Regions from separate parts of the Bradyrhizobium sp. WSM471 genome, predicted to be linked through region 2. Evidence: riboswitches for the same ligand, from Rfam matches in the RefSeq annotation. Region 2 holds a riboswitch; each other region holds the start of a gene.
What was found. A riboswitch is a leader RNA that binds a small molecule or an ion and turns the genes downstream of it on or off. The one in region 2 is predicted to bind cobalamin.
Positions count from the first base shown of each region.

Region 1: linked by a shared signal. The riboswitch ahead of BRA471DRAFT_RS00180 (TonB-dependent siderophore receptor) and the one ahead of BRA471DRAFT_RS15000 (energy-coupling factor ABC transporter permease) in region 2 are both predicted to bind cobalamin.
Region 3: linked by a shared signal. The riboswitch ahead of metE (5-methyltetrahydropteroyltriglutamate--homocysteine S-methyltransferase) and the one ahead of BRA471DRAFT_RS15000 (energy-coupling factor ABC transporter permease) in region 2 are both predicted to bind cobalamin.

Region 1 is NZ_CM001442.1:41,270-48,605, forward strand. It holds gene BRA471DRAFT_RS00175 (PAS domain-containing sensor histidine kinase) at 1-1,187, shown strand, start outside; cobalamin riboswitch at 1,469-1,674, shown strand; gene BRA471DRAFT_RS00180 (TonB-dependent siderophore receptor) at 1,941-4,277, shown strand; gene BRA471DRAFT_RS35960 (hypothetical protein) at 4,656-5,051, shown strand; gene BRA471DRAFT_RS00190 (hypothetical protein) at 6,137-6,361, opposite strand; gene BRA471DRAFT_RS38605 (hypothetical protein) at 6,599-6,724, shown strand; gene BRA471DRAFT_RS00200 (hypothetical protein) at 6,851-7,132, opposite strand; gene BRA471DRAFT_RS00205 (response regulator) at 7,282-7,336, shown strand, end outside.
Region 2 is NZ_CM001442.1:3,437,756-3,445,091, reverse strand. It holds gene cobT (nicotinate-nucleotide--dimethylbenzimidazole phosphoribosyltransferase) at 1-30, opposite strand, end outside; gene cobF (precorrin-6A synthase (deacetylating)) at 46-795, opposite strand; gene BRA471DRAFT_RS15000 (energy-coupling factor ABC transporter permease) at 841-1,518, opposite strand; cobalamin riboswitch at 1,555-1,775, opposite strand; gene cobA (uroporphyrinogen-III C-methyltransferase) at 1,821-2,552, opposite strand; gene BRA471DRAFT_RS14990 (cobyrinate a,c-diamide synthase) at 2,549-3,859, opposite strand; gene cobM (precorrin-4 C(11)-methyltransferase) at 3,859-4,641, opposite strand; gene BRA471DRAFT_RS14980 (cobalamin biosynthesis protein) at 4,638-5,006, opposite strand; gene BRA471DRAFT_RS14975 (bifunctional cobalt-precorrin-7 (C(5))-methyltransferase/cobalt-precorrin-6B (C(15))-methyltransferase) at 5,003-6,184, opposite strand; gene BRA471DRAFT_RS14970 (cobalt-precorrin-6A reductase) at 6,183-6,929, shown strand; gene cobJ (precorrin-3B C(17)-methyltransferase) at 6,905-7,336, opposite strand, start outside.
Region 3 is NZ_CM001442.1:1,435,482-1,442,817, forward strand. It holds gene BRA471DRAFT_RS06540 (EAL domain-containing protein) at 1-860, shown strand, start outside; gene BRA471DRAFT_RS36220 (4Fe-4S binding protein) at 1,441-1,644, shown strand; cobalamin riboswitch at 2,433-2,633, shown strand; gene metE (5-methyltetrahydropteroyltriglutamate--homocysteine S-methyltransferase) at 2,732-5,047, shown strand; gene BRA471DRAFT_RS06555 (cytochrome-c peroxidase) at 5,867-6,934, opposite strand; partial or broken gene BRA471DRAFT_RS40140 (hypothetical protein) at 7,335-7,336, opposite strand, start outside.

The DNA.
Region 1 (7,336 bases), 3.4 Mb from region 2:
GGAAGCGCGCCGAGGACGAGCTCAAACACGTCCAGGAGCAACTCGCCGCATCCCAAAAGCTGGAGGCGGTGGGGCAACTCAGCGGCGGAATCGCGCACGACTTCAATAATCTGCTCATGATTGTCCTTGGCAATCTCGAAACAGCTGAACGACACGTGAAGGCGCCCGGAGCCAATCTGAACCGGGCGCTCGCAAACGCGAAACGAGGCGCGCAGAGAGCCGCGGCTTTGACCAGCCGCTTGTTGGCATTTTCGCGCCGGCAGGCGCTCGATCCCAAGCCGATCAACGTGAACAACTACGTCAACGGTCTGCAGGAATTCCTCCAGCGTACGCTCGGAGAGAGCATCGAAGTCCAAACGGTCGGAAGTGCGGGGCTATGGCAAATTGAAGCTGACGCCAATCATCTAGAGTCAGCCATCGTCAACCTGGCAATTAACGCTCGTGATTCCATGCCCGACGGCGGAAAGCTGACAGTGGAAGCTGCCAACATCTCCGCCGACGATGACTACTGCCGGCTCAATCCTGAACTGGCGCCCGGTCAGTACGTCGCCATTTGCGTGACTGACACCGGTGGCGGGATGTCGCGCGATGTTCTCAGTCACGCCTTCGAGCCGTTCTTTACCACCAAGGAGCCGGGTCACGGCACCGGCCTTGGCTTGAGCCAGGTCTATGGCTTCGTCAAACAATCCGGAGGGCACGCAAAAATCTACAGCGAGGTGGGGCAAGGCACGACGATCAAGCTGTATTTCCCGCGCTTCACCGGCAGTGCCCGACACGAGGAAGTGGCACCTGAGGAGCTCGCTGAGGGTGAGATATTCGAGACCATTCTCGTCGTCGAGGATGATGAAGATCTGCGCGTCTATATTTCTGACGTCCTGCGCGATCTCAACTACCGCGTTCTCTCGGCCCGCACCGCCCAAGCCGCCCTGACCATTCTCCTGCAGGACCAGTCGAAGGTCGATCTTCTTCTCACGGACGTGGTCATGCCCGGGATCAATGGTCGCGAACTCGGCCGGCGCGCGCTTCAAATTAGACCGCGACTGAAGATACTGTACATGACCGGGTACTCGCGCAATGCCGTCGTCCATCAGGGGAGGCTTGATGAAGGCGTAAACCTGCTGGAGAAGCCGATCTCGCAAGCGAAACTAGCGCTGAAGGTGCGAGAGATTCTCGACCAGCTGACCTAAGGTCAGACAGCGGTAGCATCCTGCGACCGCCGGCGCCGGCGACTACCACTCTTCCAACGCCCGCTCGTGATCCTTAGGCGAAGAGCGCCTCAGGCGTCTTGATGTCCGCTGTCTCTGGTAAAACGGGCGCGTGGCTGAATTTGCCGCGCCGGGGGTCTTTGACCCCGCAGGCTGACGTCAAGTCCCGGGAGACTGGCGGGCGCAGCAGCGACACCCTGCGACCATCGCTGGGCGAGCTGGTTTAAAATCCCTCCCGGTTGTTGACGGGACGATCACCAGATGCCACTTTCGTGATCGGTAGTGTCCGCAAGGACTCATCAAGGGAATGCGGTGCGTCCGTCTCGGCGGACCATTCCGCGGCTGCCCCCGCAACTGTAAGCGGATAGCCGACGACCAGCAAAACCACTGGAGCCAATCGGTCTCTGGGAAGGTGGTCGAAGGCGATAACCCGCGAGCCAGGAAACCTGCTGCCAGCCATAAGTCACGCGCGAACGCATTGGGCGGGGTGCCTCGATGTCGGACAAGTAGCCGGTGCATCTGCCGCTTGGGGCGAAGGCAGGTGACTAAGGCAACCGCGGTGACGGTTTGTTTGCGTCGCCGCAGAGCGTTCTTGTGCAACATCTTCATTTCGGCAGCGGCATTGCGCCGGCATTTTCGCTTAACCGCAGTGGCATCTCTCAGGGCGTGACCGGCCGCATGCCTGGCACTCGGTCTGGCCTGCTCATCTTGCTGCTCTCTACCTCGGTGTGCCCCATGGCAACGGCGCAGACCGCCGCCCGGGACACCTCCCGAGAGGTGGAGCCCGTGATCGTCTCGCCACCTGCCGCGCGACGGGCTCCCGCCGTCAGCGCGGGCGCTCAGAAGCCGCGGACGGCCCGCCGCGCCCCGGGGCGCAATCTGTCCGCTTCGGTGGTCGCCGTCCCGGCAACCCAGCCATTGAGCGGCCCGATTCAGACGCCGCTGAACACGGCCGCCGTTACTGGCGTTGGCTCCCGGCTTGGAATCACGGCACGGGAAATGCCCGCGACCGTCGAGGTCATCGACCAGCGCGTTATGCAGGAACTTGGCATCCGGACGACCACCGACGTCGCCAAAGCGGCGGCCGGCGTGACCGGCGGCGATGCTCCGGGTGCACCCGCCATCTTCTCGATGCGCGGCTTTTCCGGGGACCAGATCAGCACTCTCTACAACGGCATCCAGATCGGGCCATCGACCATGACCGGCCGCCCCATGGATGTCGCCGGATTGCAGCAGGTGGAGATCATCAAGGGGCCGGATTCACTCGTAGCCGGCTTAGGGGCGACCGGCGGCGCAATCAATTTCGTCACGAAGGCGCCGCACACCGGGCCTGTTGTCAATGACGCCTTCACCTTCTACGATTCCTTCAACGGTTATCGCGCCGGCTATGGTTCGGGCGGCAGCACACTGATCGACGGGCTCGACTACCGCTTCGACATCAGTCACTTCAACAACAAGGGATTTATCGACGACACCTATTCGAAGCTCAGCAATGTCTCGGGCCAGCTGAACTATCGCGTCAACAACAGCCTGAAGGTCTGGGGCGCGGCCGAGTACAGGCAGGATAAGGACCGCTTCTATTGGGGCACGCCGCTGGTGCCGGCGAATGCGCCGGGCATCGTGCCGACATCAGGCGTCGTTTCGGGCCAGTGGAGCAACTACTACCTCGGCGGCGGCACGCCGGTCCCGGTCACCGTCGATGCGCGCACGCTGACGACAAACTACAACGTGCTCGACAACCACAGCGGGGCGAACGAGCTGTGGCTGCGCAGCGGCTTTCAATGGGACATCACCAACAACATCTCCCTCAAGAGCCAGGTCTACGGCTATGACGCCCACCGGCACTGGTTCAATAACGAGATCACCTCATTTGATCAGACCGTAGGCAATTTCGCGGGCGCGCAGAGCATCTATCGCGAGCGCCTGGCGCTCGATCATGCGCAGCGGCTCTACGGCAACATCACAGACCTTACCGTCAATTCCAATCTGGCCGGCATGGACAACCGTTTCGTCGCCACCGTCGCGGCGAGCAGCTCGCAATTCAACGTCTCGCAGGACACGCTGTTCTCTTCGGACTACGTCGATCTCCTCAATCCGGACCGCGGCCTTTATGGTCCGCGCAGCGACGAGAAGATCTACACCCACCTCGACACGACCTCGCTGTCGTTCGAGGACCGGCTCAAGCTGACATCGACCTTCGCCCTGATCGGTGGCATCCGGTTCGAGGACATCAAGCTGGACCGCACGCGGTTTGATCCCGGTGGAGTGCTTGAATCCGCTAAGGGCTATCCCTTCTCGACGACGTTCAATCCCGTCACCGGCCGCATCGGCTACACCTGGGACGTCGCCCCTGGCGTGATGCTGTACAGCCAGTACGCGACTGCGGCAGACCCGACGGTGGCCAACATTTTCATCCTGGCGCCGTCGGTGCCGCTGCTCCTGACGACATCGCGGACCTATGAGACCGGGGTGAAACTGCAATCGGCCGACAAGCGCGCGGAGGCCACCTTCTCGGCCTTCGACATCGAGCGCAAAAACGTCTACGTTGCCGAGAGCGGCATCGTGTTCAACGTCGCCGGCAAGATCGAAGCAAAGGGCATCGAGATCGCCGCGGCGATCAACCCGGTCGCCGGCCTGAAACTGTGGGGCAATGTCGCCTTCGTGCAGTCGCGCTTCATCGATTTCAGCTATGTCGATGGTAACGGCGTGTTTCAGTCCTATTCGGGCAAGACACCGCCCAACGTGCCTAGCTTCGTTGCCAATGCCGGCGCGTCTTATCGCTTTGAAACGACACTGCCGGTCGAAATCGGCGGCCTGATGCGTCACGTCGGTGACCGCTTCAACTTCCAAGACAATCTCGTCACTATGAACGCTTACACCACGTTCGATGCGTTTGCGTTCGTCGATATTCCCAAGGCGTACTTCCCGAGTATCGACCGGACCCGCCTGAGCTTCCGCGTAAGGAATTTGACCAACAAGCTCTACGCGGCTTGGGGCGACCCCGGCTACATCGACCAGATAATCCTGGGCGCACCGCGGAGCTACGAGGTGGCGGCTTCATTCAAGTGGTAGCAGGTGCAGCATGCGCCGGCGGTTGGCCCGTAGCTGACCTGCAAGGCGGAGGCGGAGCCGAGCCTATCCTCGTTTTCAACATTCCAAGCAATCCTGATCCTGTACCTCAGGACAATAGGTTCGAAAGCCGAATTGAAGTTTTATTATCCCGTCTACGGCGCCCCCCAAGCGCCGTGACAACAACCCAGCCCCCCCAATGCCGCCCCAGTTTCCCAAACGCTGGGGCGGCCCCCCCTTTGGCCAGTTTTGTCGGCTCTGTTGAGCACGTATGTGCGTTAGGCTTACCTATAAAGGTTTTTAGCGGGAAGCCGGCCGAAGCGCCGGCCGACTCGGGTACCATCGCACAAAACCCGTCCGGTTTGCGTTCGGTGCATCGCGTTGAGTTTTCAGTTGTCTACATTGAAAATCCTTGCCGGCCAGCCCGATGGCCGTGGCAGTCTTGCGCTGATCAAGCAGCATCTGGCGGTATTCTATACGAGCGGGCCGGAATGGACTGCACGGATGAAGTCGCTTGCTGAGCGGGCTCCGCAGCTGGACATTTTCGCGCAAAGGCTTGTGGTGCGAGATGCTGGCGATTGGGTCATTACCGACGAAGGCCGCGCCGTCCTTGAAGCACTTGAGCGGCCAGCGTCAGGCAATTCATCTCATTCAGCAGAGGCGACCATTTCCGAAGGCGTCTCTCGCTTGCGAACCGCGCCGACAAGATCCTTGGAGCACCGTAAGCGCCGCCGCATAAAAAGGCGCAGACATCGAGGCTCAGAGTCATCTGCCTGAGGGCATCGGAGCGCAGGCAGCAGAAGGGCCGCTGTTTTGAGCAGCGGCCCTGCCGGGTGTGCAATTGGATCGAAATGAAATCTTTGACCAGCCCCGGTAAGGCAGCGTCGCCGTTGCCAGATGTTCCCGCCATAATCCATGTGAATCGAGACGCTGAAAAAGCGGCTCATCGCTGAGCGTGCCTACTAATGGCGACCGGCGAGCAGTCGGGCCGGGCGTCGTTGCGACTGGTCCTAAGTTAGGCGGTTGCAGGCCCGGGCGATGCCAGCCACTCGCTATTGCGGGGCCTTTTCAGCTTGGCGCTTGCGGATCAGGGCCTCGCGGGAGGTGCGAGACTTCTTGCCTCGAGATTGTCCAGGTCGCTCTTGTCGCCATGTACCTGAGCGCCTGGCTCTGGAGCAGCGCCACCGATGCTGCAATCTGTTCCCGAGACCGGCGGAGCATTTCCGCCGACATTTGCTTAGTCTCGAATTGAGGCTGCGGATCCGTCTCGAATGGCTTGTGTGTGAGCATGGCCGATTTTGACCCTCCTGCTCTATTAACATAGGTTAGAAAGCGCGGCCGACACGGTCCAAAAGTGGACGTTCCATGGCCAATTCGGCCGCGTTTACCAGCTGTGGCCGGCCACGTGCCTCATGGGTTAGGGTCAAGGTAAAGGCGCGAGGCCAGCCGGCGGATCTTCTTTTTAGTCTTTTGTCCGGTTCTCTCGCTGAGCCCTGATCTCGGCACGGGCGGAAGCGCTCTCTAAGATCGAACGCCTCAGCTCTCGGATCGCCTCCTCGCGACAACCTAAGAGCAGGCTGCGTTGATGCCGTACATCTTGAGCTTGTTTCAGGGCTTCGTCTGCGCGAGCAAAAATGGAATCAGACATGCTTCACCATGGATCCATCCGACACAGCAGCCATTTGCATAAGCTAATTGCCCCCCGCGAGTTCAAATCCGCTAGCGCTGTTCGAGCGACCGCAGGCGTAGCCCCGGCCTAGGAGGGACGAGGAGGCCGGGGCTTAGGATGGTCCTCGCGCCGGGCTGGAGGAATCGGCACGAGCAAGCCCAATTGCGGGTTCGCCCGTTCGTTCCTGGATTGCTCATTCCACCGCTCGCAGACCTCGCGCCGTCGGCTCATAACGCTGGCCGTGCTGTTCCAGCCAGCCACCTTCGACCATCTTCCGCGCCAGAGCCATCGAGCATACCGGCTGACTGCCACCGGGGTGATACAGGCCATCTGCGCGCTGGATCAGGTAGCCGTAGACGCGGCCCAGTCGCAGCGGCTTGATCATTCCAGGAAAGAGAACGACAGAGTGGTCGGGCATCGCCCAGTCCCGAACACGTCGGATGACTGGCCGGTTCCCGATCAGGTCGAGTGCATCCGCACCGAGTGATCCGGTACACGGGTTCTGACCTCATTTGTTAAGGCGCGAATCGCCGAAGCCTGTCTGAGAGATTGCCGGGCGAGGATTCACAGGGGTGGGGACATCAGAACGATGCAGCAGTCACGTTATCCGTTGCTGAGACGCTGGACGCCGGAAGAGCATCAACGACTGCTGGCGATGGCGGCGGCGGGCCGCCGACCAGACGAGATCGCCAGCGCGCTCGGCAGGACAGAAGCAGCCGTGCGAGGGCGCGCGCATGTACACAACATTCCACTCCGACTCGTCACTCAGAAGCGAAAGTGAGCCGAGGCTGTCTTCGGTTAGGCGACTCTTTTTCCGGATAGGCGTACCGTACTTCCCATGATCAAGGGCGTAGCCATAGCTGCTCTTCTGCTGGCTACGGCGGTTGTGACCCATTGCGGGCTACGCTCAATCTAAATCGACAAGATATGCTAGGATCAAGTCTTCGGTCTGTGCTTTGAGAGCGGCGTCTCGATAAATAGCAATCTCGGCTTGGTCAGCTCTGCGGATTGCCAGCTTCGCGGTCGAGGAGCAAAGCGGCACGCCATTCGATGTCAGGGCGATCAGGTCCTCACGAACCCAATCCTCTTTGCACAACTCGAATGCCTCAGGGAAATTCTTCGCTTCGAAGGCGAACGTAGCTTTGCCGTCAACGTCCATCGCGAATACGGAGCCCGATAAAACGGTCACTGAAACTCACTTTCGGTATCGAACAACCGTTGACCAAACACGGTCCCACAAATTATTTTAGGCGCAACGACCAGACTGAAGCCCAGAGCCATCCTAAGGCAACATAGCTTTGGATTAGTAGCCGGGTAAAATACGGGCGGGGTAGGGTTATGGCTTCTGTGCTTCTGATCGAGGATGAATCCCTTATCCGCATGATGATTGCGG
Region 2 (7,336 bases):
GCATTGTTGGGTGACCCATTCGGGGAGCATGCTGCCTCGCTTGCCTCACGGCCTGCGCTTGAGGATGTAACTGTCCATGATCCAGCCGTGCCGGTCGCGCGCCTCTTGCCGGACGGCGACAATACGCGGACCGATCTCGGCCAGCGCGCCGGACATGATAATCTGATCGGGCATGCCGAGATAGGCGCCCCACCAGATGTGCAGGTCCGCCGGATCAAGCGACTGGAACGCCGTGCCGCCGTCGAGCATCACCACCACGGTATCGACACCCGCCGGCCAGCCGCCATCGCGCAAGCGACGTCCGGTCGTGACCAGAAAGGGCTCGCCGATATCGTTGAGCGGCAGCGCATGCGCTGCACACAGCGCCTGGATCGAGGTGATGCCGGGCACGACTTCGATCTCAGGTGAAGGATCGAGCCGCCGCGCAATGCGCAGCGAGGAATCGTAAAGCGAGGGATCGCCCCAGATCAGCAGCGCGACCTTGCCTTTGCCTTCGAGATGATCTGCGATCGTCTGCGACCAGACAGCGGCCACGGCATCGTGCCAATCGTCCACGCCCTTGCGATAGTCCGCTTCAGCGGCGTCGCGCACGGGCAGATCGAACTCGGCGATGCGCGTCGTGTCGCTGGTGAGCACATCCGCGCAGATCGTCCGCCTGAGATCGGCGAGATCGGACTTGGCCGTCCCCTTGCGCGGGATCAGGACGAGATCGGCCGCGTTGATGGCACCGATCGCGGCGCGCGTGAGCTGCCCGGGATCGCCGCAACCGATGCCTATCAGGGAGAGCGTGAGCATCGGAGCTGCGAAGGGCGGCCATGACGGCCGCCCGTTCGCTTGTCTCTAGGCCGCGTTGTGCAAACGCGGCGTGACGAGGCCGGCCGCGGTGACGCCGCGCAGCGACTTCGCCAGCGCCAGCACGCCGAGATCGGCAAGAGGCTCGATCACGATGACGAGCGCATAGGACGCCGCGAAGGTCGCGATGCTGGCAAGGTTGGTCACGGCAAAACCGGCGCCATAGAGCGCCCAGAACGCGACCCAGGCGATGACGCCGGCCTGATAGGTCGTCGAAAGCGCCAGCGCCTGGCGGTACTTCAGATCGACATAGGCCGTGTTGCGCGAAATGATCCGCGTGGCGATTGCCTGGATCCCGAACAGCGGCACCAGCAGCGTGGTGACGTTCATGCCATATTGCGGCAAGTCGGGCGGCTCGAAGAAGATGCCCTGGAACAGCAGGCCGAACGCGAGGCCGAAGGCCGCAGGCGCCGCTCCAAACAGCAGGAACAAGGTCGAGCCGAGGATGAAGTGCACTTCGGAGACGCCGACCGGGAAGTGCGGCAGGATCTCGAAGAAGATAAACACGAGTCCCGTGGTGGCGAGCGTGCGCGCCGCGAACGACGTGATGCCCTGCTCGCGCACGGTCTCGACCGCGAGCTTCAAGGCAACGCCGCCGACGGCGATGCCGGTTGCGTAACTCAGCACGAGCTTGGCGTCCGAGACTAGTCCGGGTTCGATATGCATGGCTCAGATCCTTCTTGCCGTCACACCCGACGGCCTTGGCCTCAAAACGTGCACGGCCGGTCTCCTGGCTCGCGGTTCACTGGGAGTCTCCGGCCTTCCCGGGCCTTGCGGCCCAGTGGCTGATCGAAGTCCCTCACCGCTTACAGTCGCGGGGGCGGCTGGGGTTTTGGGCGCCGCAATTGGGTCCGCCCATCCCCATTCCCGATTATGCTCCGGCGCTTTGCGCCGCGTCGAGCACCATGCCTCTCCTGTGTGCCCCTTTCGCCAGCCGGGCGTCAAGGGGTGAAGGGCGGCCGAGAGCGTCATGACGGATAATCCCCCGCCAGCGCGCCGAACAGGATGACGGCCGCCGTGGATGCCGCTCCGCCCCGCGCAAGCTGCTCGGCAAGTTCCGAAATGGTGGTGCGGACCAGTCGCTCATCGGGACGGCCGAGCGATTCGGCAAACAACGCCGGCGTGGTCGGGGCGAGCCCGTGCTCGATCAATTTTGCGACGAGCGCCGGAAATGTGCGCCGGCCCATATAGACCACGGTCGTCGCCTCGGGATCGGCCAGCGCCACCCAATTGAGGTCTGGCGGCAGCTCGCCGGTGACGTCCGCGCCGGTGATGAACTGCACCCGGCGCGAGGTATGGCGCCGGGTCAAGGGAATCCCGGCCTGGGCCGCAGCCACGCAGGCCGTGGTGACGCCCGGAATGATCTCGTAGCCGATGCCCGCTTCACGCAGGGTCTCGAGCTCCTCCTCGAGCCGGCCAAAGATGCCGGCATCGCCGGACTTCAACCGCACCACGCGCGCGCCTGTTGCGGCATAGTCGACCAGCAATCGGTTGACGTGGTGCTGCTTGGTCGAGGGCCGTCCGGCCCGCTTTCCCACCGCGACGAGATTGGCGCCGGGCCGGGCCAGATCGAGGATCGCGCCCGAAGCAAGATCGTCATAGAGCACGACATCGGCCTCGCGCAGGCGCGCGGCACCCTTGAGCGTGAGGAGTTCGGGATCGCCGGGGCCGGCGGAGACGAAGGACACAAAACCGCTCACCGGTCCTCCGCGATCAGGTGGAAGAACGTGCCGGTGGCTCGTCCCCGCCGCGAGCCGGTCTCGGCGATCACCGCGCCTGTCGCGTCGTGCACGACCGCCAGCGGCGTGTCGGGCTGCGCGACGATCGTCGAATAGTGGAATTCGTGGCCACGCAGGCGTGCGCCCGCCCGATGACCCGGCATCGGCGCGGCGAGCTCGGCGAGGCGGTAGCCCAGATGCATGCGGCGTTTGGCAAAGCTCGTCTCGAGGCCGAGCAGGCCCGTCATCTCGTGGCGGATGCCGTCGGCATCGGTCAAAGCAGTGCCCAGCACCATATAGCCTCCGCATTCGCCGTGTACCGGCCGCGTCTCGGCGAAGGCGCGCAATCCGCTGTGGAAGCGCGCATTGGCCGCGATCTTGCCGGCCTGCAGCTCGGGATAGCCGCCAGGCAGCCAGCACACATCGGCGCCCGGATCAGGGCCTTCATCGGCGAGGGGCGAGAATGTCGATATCTCCGCACCCGCCGCGCGCCACGCTTCCAGCATATGCGGATAGACGAAGGAGAACGCGGCGTCGCGGGCCAACGCAATGCGCTGGCCGGGCGGCGTCACGTTGACGTGGCTCGCGGCAGGTTGCGGCGACCACGTGGCCGCCGAACGCAGCACCGCGTCGAGATCGACATGCTCTGCGACGAAGCGCGCGGCCTCGTCGATCAGCTTGCCGATCTCCGCCTGCTCCTCGGCCTGGACCAGCCCGAGATGCCGCTTCGGCAGGCTGATCTCGGCATGGCGCGGCAGCGCGCCGAACACGGCGATGCCGGCGTCCAGCAGCGCACGCCGCACGAGAGCTTCGTGGCGCGGGCTCGCAACGCGATTGAGCACGACGCCCGCAAGGCGCACACCGGGGCGGTAGTCGCGAAGGCCCGCCGCGATTGCCGCCGCCGTTTGTGCCTGGCCGGATGGATCGATCACCAGCAGCACCGGCCAGTCCAGCATCTCCGCAACGTCGGCGGTCGCCCCGGTGCCGCAGACGCCACGGGCAGCCACGCCGTCGAACAGGCCCATCGAGCCTTCGGCCAGCACGACATCGGCGTCAATGGCGCGACTGACGAGATGCGAGATTGTCCCGCGATCCATCGCCCAGCTGTCGACGTTGACTGAGGCGCGTCCTGTCGCGGCTGCATGAAACGCGGGATCGATGTAATCGGGGCCGCTCTTGAAGCACTGCACCCGCAATCCGCCGTTGCGCCAGGCGCGGGCAAGCGCCAGCGTCAGCGTGGTCTTGCCGACGCCCGACGCCGGCGCGGAGATGACGAGCCCTGCCGCCATCACGACACCTCCGGAAAGCGCGGCTCGGCGCCGACCGGCCGATAGCGACGGTCATAATCGGCAGCATAGAGACGGCTCTCGGAAAAATCCGCCGAGCCCAGCGTCCTGCCGACCAGAATCAATGCAGTGCGCTCCATCTCGCTGCCGACAGCTAGGTCGAGTGTTGCGAGCGTGGCGCGGACGATGCGCTGGTCGGGCCAGCTCGCACGCCAGACGATCGCGACCGGGCAATCCGCGCCGTAATGCGGCGTCAGATCGGCGACGACCTTGTCGAGCAGATGGATCGACAGATGGATGGCGAGCACTGCGCCGGTGGCGGCGAAGGCCGCGAGCTTCTCGCCTTCCGGCATCGCGCTGGCTCGGCCAGGCGTGCGCGTCAGCACCACCGTCTGGGCAAGGCCGGGCAGCGTCAGCTCGACCTCCAGCGCAGCCGCGGCGGCCGAGAAAGCGGGAACGCCGGGCGTGACGGTGTAAGGAATGTCGAGCGCGCGCAGGCGGCGGAGTTGCTCGCTCATCGCCGACCAGATCGAGAGATCGCCAGAATGCAGCCGCGCGACGTCCTTGCCGTCGGCATGCGCGGCAGCGATCTCCGCGATGATCTCGTCGAGCGACAGCGGCGCGGTGTTGACGATCCGCGCTCCGGGCGGGCAATGCGCCAAGACGCCTTCGGGGACAAGCGATCCGGCATAGAGACAGACCGGACAGGCGGAGATGAGGTCGCGGCCGCGCAACGTCAGCAGGTCAGGAGCGCCCGGCCCTGCGCCGATGAAATGCACCGTCATGCGCCGTCTCCTTCCGCGATCGCCGCGGTCGCGGTGCGATCCTGCGAGACCACCCGCGTCGCAATCAATCGCGCGCGAGGTCCAGCTGCCGCGAGGGCCGCGGCTTCGGCGACCGATCCCGTCCCGAATTTTTCCGCGATGAGCTTTGACTGTGTTGGCGTGTCGATGCCGGCCAGCATTTCGGCGGTGATTGCCTTGATCGGTATGCCGCATTCGCGCGCAAGCTGCTTCAGCGCCTCCGCGTCGGCCCTGTCGCTGACCGTTGCCATCGCTGCGAGGCCTTCGGGACCGCCGGCCGCCCGAAGAGCCTCACGCAGCGAGGCCAGCGTGACGTCCCGCTTGAATCCAAGCCCGGCGACCTTCATCGGACCGCACTCCATTGCACCACCGGCCGCGCTACGTCCCAGGAACGGTAGCGGCCGAGCGGAGCGGCGTGCGCAATCTCGACCCGCATCAAGTCGCCGCCGTGGCGCTGGTGCAGTTCACCCACCAGCGCTTCCGTCTCCAGCGTCACTGAATGCGCGACCAGCCGCGTACCGGGCGAGAGCCGCGACCAGATGGCGTCGAACATCACGATGTCGAGCCCGCCGCCGATAAACACGGCGTCAGGCCCGTCCAGCGCAGCAAGGGCTTCCGGCGCCTTTCCCGCGACGATTGTGATCCGATGTGCCAACCCGAACGCCGCTGCGTTGTTGCGAATGTTCGCGGCGCGATCCTCGCGCGCCTCGACGGCGATCGCGGTGCCGCCGCACAGCGTCCACTCGACCGAAATCGAACCCGAACCTGCGCCAATGTCCCAGAGCCGTTCACCGGGACGCGGCGCCAGCGCCGAGAGCGCGAGCGCACGGACCGGACGCTTGGTGATCTGGCCGTCATGGACGAAGAGTTCGTCCGATAGTCCCGAACTGCGGGGAAGGCCCTGCGCTCCTCTCGCCTCCACGGCTACCGTGACCAGACTCCCGGCAAGATCGCCTGCGAAGCTGTCGGCGCGATGCGCGTCGATACTTTCGCGCGGCCCGCCAAGCGCAGCGAGCGTCCAGAATGCCGAAGCACCCCATCCACGCGCCGTCAGCCATTCTGCAAGATCACCGGCCGCCTTGCCATCGCGCACGAGGCAAATGATGCGTGCACCGTGCGCCAGATGCGGCACGAGACGCTCGAATGGCGCGGCATGGAGACCGAGACAGGCAATTGCTTCGAGGCGCCAGCCCAATCGCGCGGCGGCGAGCGAGAATGTCGAGGCAGCTGGATACGCGATCCATTCGTCGCTATGGAGCTTTTCGGCGAGGCTCGCGCCGGCGCCAAACCAGAACGGGTCGCCGGAGGCGAGCACGACCGTTGGCTCGCCGCAGCGGCTCAGCACGATCTCTGCATCGAACGGCACCGGCCATGGACGGCCGCGCCCGGTGACGCCGGCCAGTGCAAGATGCCGTTCACCGCCAAAGACAGTTTCAGCCCTGGCGAGCGCCTTTCGGCTTGCCTCGGACAGCCCGGCGAGGCCATCTTCGCCGATACCGATGATGGTCAGCCAAGGATCAGCCATGACGCGCGCCCTCATTCTGGGCGGAACGGCCGACGCGAGCTTGCTCGCGGCAGAGATCGCGCGCGCCGGCATCGACGCCGTGTATTCCTACGGCGGCCGCACCCGTGTGCCTGCCAATCAGCCGTTGCCGACGCGCATCGGCGGTTTTGGCGGCGTCAGCGGTCTTGTCGATTACATCCGCAGCGAGCACATCACGCATGTGATCGACGCGACGCATCCCTTTGCCGCCGAGATGAGCCGCAATGCGGTCGCGGCATGCGCGGAAATCGGCACGCCGCTGATCGCTCTGGAGCGTGCGCCCTGGATGAAAGCGCCCGGCGACAACTGGATCGAAATACCTGATGTCGACGCCGCGGTCGCCGCTCTGCCCGAGGCGGCGGCAAATGTGTTCCTCGCCATCGGCCGCCAGCACATCGCGCCGTTCGCGACCAGGACGCAGCACGCCTACACGCTGAGATTCGTCGATCCGCCCGATGCGCCCCTGCCCTTTGCCGCGGACGTCATCGTGTCGCGTGGGCCGTTCACGCTTGAGGGCGAGCTGGAGATGATGCGCAAACGCAGCATCACCCGGATCGTCGCCCGCAATTCGGGCGGCGACGGCGCGCGCGCCAAGATCGACGCAGCCCGCAGGCTCGGCCTGCCCGTGATCATGATCGCGCGACCACAACTGCCGGACCGATTGCGGGTCGAGAGCGTGCCCGAGATCATGCAGTGGCTGGGTCATCGGGCCTGCCTCGGCGCATAGACCCAGCGGCCGACGCGGCGTGTCTGCGAATTGCCGACGATCACCAGCGTGCGCATGTCGGCCATTTCAGGTGTCGCTTCGTTCAGCCTGACGGTTTCGATCCTTTCATCAGCGGCGCTGATCGCGCGCGCGAAGATCACGAGGCGCTCGCCGCAGCCGGCCTCGTTCAGCACTGCGAGCGCACGGCCAAATCCTTCCGGCCGGCTCGCCGAGCGCGGATTGTACATCGCAATGGCAAAATCGGCTTCCGCGGCGAGCCGCAGGCGCTTCTCGATCACCGCCCACGGCTTGAGATTGTCCGACAAGTTGATCGCACAGAAATCATGGCCGAGCGGCGCGCCGGCGCGCGCGGCAGCCGCCAGCATCGCGGTGATGCCGGGCAGCACGCGGATCGGCAGCTCGCGCCA
Region 3 (7,336 bases), 2.0 Mb from region 2:
GACTTGCTATGCTGCCGCCGCTCAGGGCGCCGTTTGCAGCCGAGACGTTGCGCGATCGGATCGGCATGCTCTTGCCAAGAGAGCCGGCGCCCCGTCCCGCGGTCCATGTCGGAGAAGCCTTACACGCTGGCTGGCTTGAGCTCTGGTATGAGCCGAAGTTTGACGCGTGTACCCTTAGCCGCCGCGGCGCCGAGGCTCATGTGCGAATGCGGCACCCGACCTGGGGCGTTGTTCCACCGGCCTATTTCATCCCGGAATCTCACGATCCGCATTTTAGGAACTTGTCGCAGTTCGTGATCGACCGCGCGATCAAGGATTGGCAGTATCTTCTGGAGCAGCAAACTTCGATCGATCTCTCCATCAATCTCCCGGCAGCATTCCTGATTGACCCGCAGGCGGTACGCGATCTCTGTCGGCGCATGCCGTCGCACGCCGCTTTCGGCGGTTTGACGATTGAAATCGAGAGCGTGGAAGCGATCCAGAACCTAGATCTCCTGGTCGAGGTTGCGCGTGAGGTTCGCTTTCACAACATTGGCCTTGCAATCGACAATGTCGGTGCCAATTGGCCGCAGCTGATGGGGATGACAAAATTCCCGTTCATGAAATTGAAAGTAGATCGTCAGTTCGTCGGCGGCTGCGCGAATGGGCCCCTCAAGCGAACGGTGTGCCGCCATATCGTCGATCTAGCCAAAGAGTACAATGTGCGCACCGTCGCCGAAGGTGTGGAGAGCCAGGCTGACCTAATCGCTGTGGCCGAACTCGGCTTCGACCTTGCGCAGGGCCATCTGTTCGGAAAAGCCATGCCACTGAAGCAATTTGCACAGTCATCTTTCAACCCTGCTCCAGCTCGTCCAAAATAGTTGCGAGTGGCTGAGTGCGGCCAAGCGACGCTCGCGAGCACCGCCATGCCTACTCGGCACCAGGCATGAGGCTGAGTGCAATTCAGTCGGTCTGCAAGGCCAGTGTCGCTCGTCCCGCCGCCACTTCATTTCCCTCCGAAGCTTGTTATACCACAAGCCCGTTTTGGCAAGCCTCCAGCGAGTCCTCCGCGCAGCTAGCGTTGCAGCCATGAGCGAGGCTTGCACAAACCTCCAGTCGGGGTGTGTGACCGGAGGTTTGCCGAGATCCGACCTAGACCTGCGTCCGTTCGCGGGTTTTGTCGCCGCCGGTGGAGGAAGCGTCAGCCTCGCTTGCCCCCGCGCTGACGTGCCAAACAAACCGACGGACGCTTCCAGCTTCAAGTCGCGACTGACTCTCGCAAGAGGGCCCGATGGCTCGTAGCCTGAAATTGAAGCGACCTGTTGCTGTCGCAGACGCAACATGGTCTCAGACCCGGGACAGCCGAATTGGGCAAATTGCCCAACATTGAGCGCGTCTGCGTTTGGCACGGCATTTGAAAGGGATCGCCCATGGCATCGCTCGCCTAAGGAGTCGGAAGGCATGGCTTACAAGATCGTCGCTTCGCAATGCACCGTTTGTGGCGCATGTGAGTTCGAGTGTCCCAACGCGGCGATCAGTCTGAAGCGTGACATTTACGTTATCGATGCCAAAAAATGTACGGAGTGCGAGGGCCATTGCGACACGCCGCAATGCGCGGTGGTCTGTCCGGTCCCTGACACCTGTGTCCCGTCCAAGACAGGATAGGCAGCCCGCGACCAAAAGGCCTCATCGCTCGATTTCGCGAACGAAGTTGTAGATGTGGGACCTTGAGGAGACCACGACCGCATGGGGCGCATCGAGGTCGATTAACATCGTTATGAGCTTAAGACGCTGAGCGACGCCGAGGAACCCCTCAAAGGGCTCTGTCGGAGGACACCGTCGAATTTGTCACGAACAAGGACAAGGCCCTCGATGCTCAGTGGCCGCGTTACGGCCTATCTTCGCTGGCGGCGAGTCGAGGCGAGGCAGACCCGGCGTCGAGCGGCCACGGACGCATCGAAGCCGGCGCAAAAGTCGCTGAGCACGTGAACACCTAGTGCACCGAGAAGATCATCTTGGCCAACCTCACGGAGGCGGACGACCTCGTGCCTGGTCGCGGGCCCGCCGAACACCAAGGAGCCGACCTGATCATCCGTTCGGTCCTGGAGCAATCCGGCTTTCGAAATGTCTAGGGAGCCTCGTGGGCTGTGACCAAACGGATGCCGGCCGAGGATGATCGCACCTTCCTGACGCGCAGGTTCGAAAAGCTGCTGACGGAAAAGGTCGCCTCCTCGCGATCACACAGATACCGAAAGCCGCCCGGGTTCGTTCCGGTGGTGGAGCTCAACCGTTACGCGAGCAGGGAGCGAATGCATTTCAAAAGCGGAGCCTCCACAGATCCGGGCGTGTTCACTAGGCCGCGAGCAAGACCGTCTTACCTGCCTAGTGCGCTCGTAATCGCTTGGGCAATGTCGCAGCGAGAATCGGTAGGTTGACGCATCGATCCTCGTGCGCATAATCCAAGCCGTCGCGGTCTCCGGATTTCGTTTGATCCGGAGCTAAGAGGGAAGCCGGTGCAATGCCGGCGCTGCCCCCGCAACTGTAAGCGGCGAGCCGCTGTCCAACGAAGTCACTGAAGCCATGCGGCTTCGGGAAGGCCGGACAGCAGCGACGACCCGTGAGCCAGGAGACCTGCCTCGACAAGATATCGTCCACGGGCGGGGCGTCCCGGTGTGCGCCAAGCAGTTGTCGCTCACGCGATGTTCGCTGTCTGCGTCCGCCATGGCCTTTGCCCCAACATGGGGTCTAAGCTATGTCAATCCTTTCGCTTCCCGTTGCCACACTGGGGACGTCACGCATCGGCCCACGACGCGAACTCAAATTCGCGCTCGAGAGCTACTGGGCGGGAAAATCTAGCGAAGCCGAGCTCCTCGAGGCGGGGAGTGGACTTCGTGCCGCTAATTGGGCACGGCAAAAATCCCGCGGTGCGACCGTCATTCCTTCGAATGACTTCTCGCTCTACGACCATGTGCTCGATACCAGCCTAATGGTCGGCGCGATTCCCGACGTTTACGGCTGGAACGAAGGTCCTGTGTCGCTCAAAACCTACTTCACCATGGCGCGTGGCGCTCAAGACGGTGGTCACGCTCAGCATGGGCCCGGCGTAGCCGCACAGGAGATGACGAAGTGGTTCGATACGAACTACCACTACATGGTGCCGGAATTTCACCAGGATCAGATCTTTAAGTATGCCTCTCGGAAGCCGATCGAGGAATATGAGGAGGCAAGAAGCCTCGGTTATCAGACGCGGCCCGTCCTAGTGGGCCCAGTCACTTTCCTGAAGCTCGGCAAAAGCGTAAATCCCGCATTCAATCCGCTGTCGCTGCTTGATCGACTCCTCCCCGTCTATGTCGATGTTCTCCGCGAACTAGCCTCGCGCGGCGCTGAATGGGTTCAGCTCGACGAGCCATGCCTAGTGATGGACGTCGACGAAGCATCTCGGGCCGCTGTCCGCCGGGCCTATGCTCATTTCGCTAAGGCCGTGCCGGCGCTTAAAATCATGCTGGCCACATACTTCGGGGCTGTCGGCGACAATCTTGAAACAGTATTGGCCTTGCCCGTTGCCGGGGTTCATGTCGACCTGGTTCGTGCACCTGACCAGTTGGACGCGATTGTCGCCAGAGCAGGTAGAGATCTAGTGGTCTCGCTCGGTGTCGTTGATGGTCGCAACGTGTGGCGCTCTAATCTGCCGGCGCTACTCGACCAACTTGCTCCTATGGTCAAAAAACTGGGCAGGGACCGTGTTCAGATTGCCCCCTCCTGCTCGCTGCTTCATGTTCCGACCGATATTGAACTAGAGATCGATCTCGATCCCAATCTGAAGACGTGGTTGGCGTTCTCAGTGCAGAAGATCAAGGAACTTTCGATATTGGGCAAAGCGCTGGCTGGCCATGCTGCCGACGTGGCCGATGAACTCACGCTCTCAGAGGATGCATCCGTCACCCGCGAAACATCGCCGAAGATCCACAGTGCGAACGTCGCCGGACGAATGGCCGCGATCGACGATAGCATGCGTCGCCGTCGCAGTGCGTTCACCCAGCGCGCCGACGTCCAACGCGTCGCCTTCGCATTGCCGATGTTTCCAACCACAACCATCGGATCCTTCCCGCAAACGGCGGACGTCCGCAATGCGCGTGCAGCTCATGCGCGGGGAGCGCTGAATGACACGCAGTACGAGCAGCTTCTGAAAGCGGAGACAGCCCATACCGTGCATTGGCAGGAAGATATCGGCCTGGACGTGCTCGTACACGGTGAGTTCGAGCGCAATGACATGGTTCAATACTTTGGCGAGCAGCTGTTGGGTTTCGCATTCACCAAGCACGGCTGGGTTCAGTCTTATGGCTCGCGGTGCGTTCGTCCTCCTATCCTGTTTGGAGATGTCTCCCGCCCGAAGCCCATGACCGTTAAATGGTGGCGACATGCGCAGTCTCTGACCAAAAAACCCGTCAAGGCTATGCTGACCGGACCGGTGACGATCCTGAACTGGTCGTTTGTCCGTGACGACATCCCGCGGAGCGAGACATGCCGACAGATCGCTCTCGCGATCCGAGACGAGGTCATCGACCTTGAGGCGGCTGGAGCGACCATGATCCAGATCGACGAGGCTGCGTTGCGGGAGGGATTGCCACTGCGCAAATCGCAGTGGAAGGACTATCTCGATTGGGCAGTGGACAGTTTCCGTGTTTGCTCCTCCGCTGTCGCTGACGGAACTCAGATCCATACGCACATGTGCTATTCCGAGTTTAACGAAATCATCGATGCGATCGCAGCAATGGATGCCGACGTCATTTCAATCGAGGCGTCGCGCTCCAAAATGGAATTGCTCGACGCTTTCAAGAGCTACAATTATCCTAATGAAATTGGGCCGGGCGTCTATGACATTCATTCACCGCGCATTCCCGCAGCAGCCGAGATCAAGCAGCTGATTGTGTTGGCGCGGCAGCGGGTTTCGGATCGGCAGCTCTGGATCAATCCCGACTGCGGACTGAAAACTCGAAGATGGGAGGAGGTGCGTCCCGCGCTCATCAATATGGTGGCCGCCGCACGCGAGTTGCGGGCCGAGGCATGATCGTACGGAGCGTGTCGCCAACGTATCTGTGAATAAGATGACGCGCTTTGGGAGCTCGCGATATCCTTGCGAGCTTCCAAAGTGTCCAGCGCCTACGAATGCCGGTTTGCCCCGGCGGAGGCGATCGCATACAGCGGCGACAAGCTCGAATCCGGCGGACGACCGCATGCCGGCCATACCGATTAGGTGACATATTCCAAGTCACTTACGCTCGACGCGAACCACGGTCCTATCGCTTCATTTATCCATCCCATGGATGCGTCCCATCACAACAATCTATTTTACCGCGCTTGCGGAATTTCATACCTAATTTGCGCCTTCGCGCGGTCTTCGGGAAGATTTGCTGGTATTCGGCGGTGCCAAAATACTGGCGCGTGACGGCAAACTGACGGTTGAGTTTCAGAGCTCGGCAGTTAAACCGCCTGCGCGATGGATCCCAGCTCCATCAAGGCGCTGCCCGTGCCAACCGGACAGCTGGCAAGTGGTGAGCAAGTCCTGAAGTTTACGACAGGAGCGGAAGGCAAGCGGCTCGCTAAGTTGTGCAGAGCGATATCCGCTTCTCCTTGTTTGACGGCGAATGCCCTCGTCGTAAGTCGATCGCCGGTAGTCCTCCCTACCGACGAAAGCTGGAACGATGCGGAAAGCAGCGTCGCTCCCGCGTGACTTTCGCCCGGCCTCGCATTGAGGCCGGGCGGCTTTTTATGTGCCTGCTTATCAGTGACAGCAGGGGATCATTCATTTTGGCGTCATTGCGGGACCCCCGGTTCTTGGAGCGCTTCTGTTGCTGTTCGGCAGGGAATGAGGCCGGTGCTGCTAAGGCTATCTGTCTATTGAAGGCTTTGGTGTCGTGTTGGTGCGCGTCGGCAGTATCGGATATTCGATCTTAGGCAGCCGACCGGTCAGCGAATTCAGAAATGCGACAATGTCGTTTTCCTCCCTATCGCTAAGCTTGGCGCCGAGCTGGATGTCACTCATTAGGGCAACAGCTTGCTTCAGGCTCCAAACCTGGCCCGAATGGAAGTAAGGGGCTCGCAACGCGACGTTCCGCAATGGCGCCGCGCGGAAGACATATTCGTCGCCAGCCGCCCTGGTAACCGCGAATCGGCCCTTATCGGCGTCCGGAAGCACGCTGGCGTCCGGCTTTTTCATCACGCCGAACGGGAAGTAGGCCTGTCCACCGAGATTGATTCCATTGTGGCAAGAGGAACATCCCTTCGCCATAAACAGTGCCAACCCTGACTTCTGCTGATCATCGAGAGCACGTGTATTGCCCTCCAGATACTGGTCGAACGGAGCCCCAGGTGTAATGAGAGTCGCTTCAAAAGCCTCGATCGCCTTCGCAAAATTTTCAAAGGTGACCGGTCTCGCTTCGTTCGGAAAAGCGTTGTTGAACAAGACGACATAGCCGGGCATTGAGTTCAAGAGACCGAGCACATGATCTGGAGTCGCATTCATTTCGGCACTCGCCTGCACAGGGCCGGTGGCTTGCGCCTTGAGGTCCGCGGCGCGTCCGTCCCAAAATTGCGCCGCATTGAACACTGCGTTGTAGACAGTTGGGGCCCGGCGCAGGCCGACCTTCCAGCCGTGACCAATGGAGGTCGGACCGGCATCGACTCCGCCGGTGCCGAGATTGTGGCACGTATTGCAGCTAATGATTCCGCTCGCCGATAGCCGCGGATCGAAGAACAGCATCTTGCCAAGCTCGACCTTTCCATGCGTCACCGGATTGTCTTTTACTGCAGGAATGACCGAGGGTATTGGATGGAAGATCTGCTTGGCGTTTCTCATCAGATCATCGTCGGCGTTAGCTCCTGACGACATCAGCAGCCCAATAGCTAAAATAGATGCTTCAGCGACAAGCCGAAGCTCCGAGATTGACATGTTCATACACCGCCTCATTAGTTCTGATTGTTAAACAAGGAAACCGTCGAAAGCGATGCCACGCGTTCCTCGACGGTCCGGCGCAGCATGCAGCGGATCATCTGAAGCGAGCCTGCATCAAAATGTGCGACTTTGCAGCTGGCCGCCGGCGTTCACGCACGGGCTTGAGGGGCTTACGTGATTCGCGAGTTCGCTTTGAGCTTAGATCGCGGCCTTTCTGTTGGTTGATCAGCCTAGCGCCTCAACGTTCGGCGTGATGGTCCATCTGACAACAACAAGTGTGCCGCAAGCAGTAAGCTGTCCGGTGGACGCATCGGTGCTCCATCAAGCGATTGGGTGGCCAATACCCTCCCGCAAAATCGATGTATCCGTCTTACTCCGCTGGCCGGGCTCAGCGCTCACGGTGTC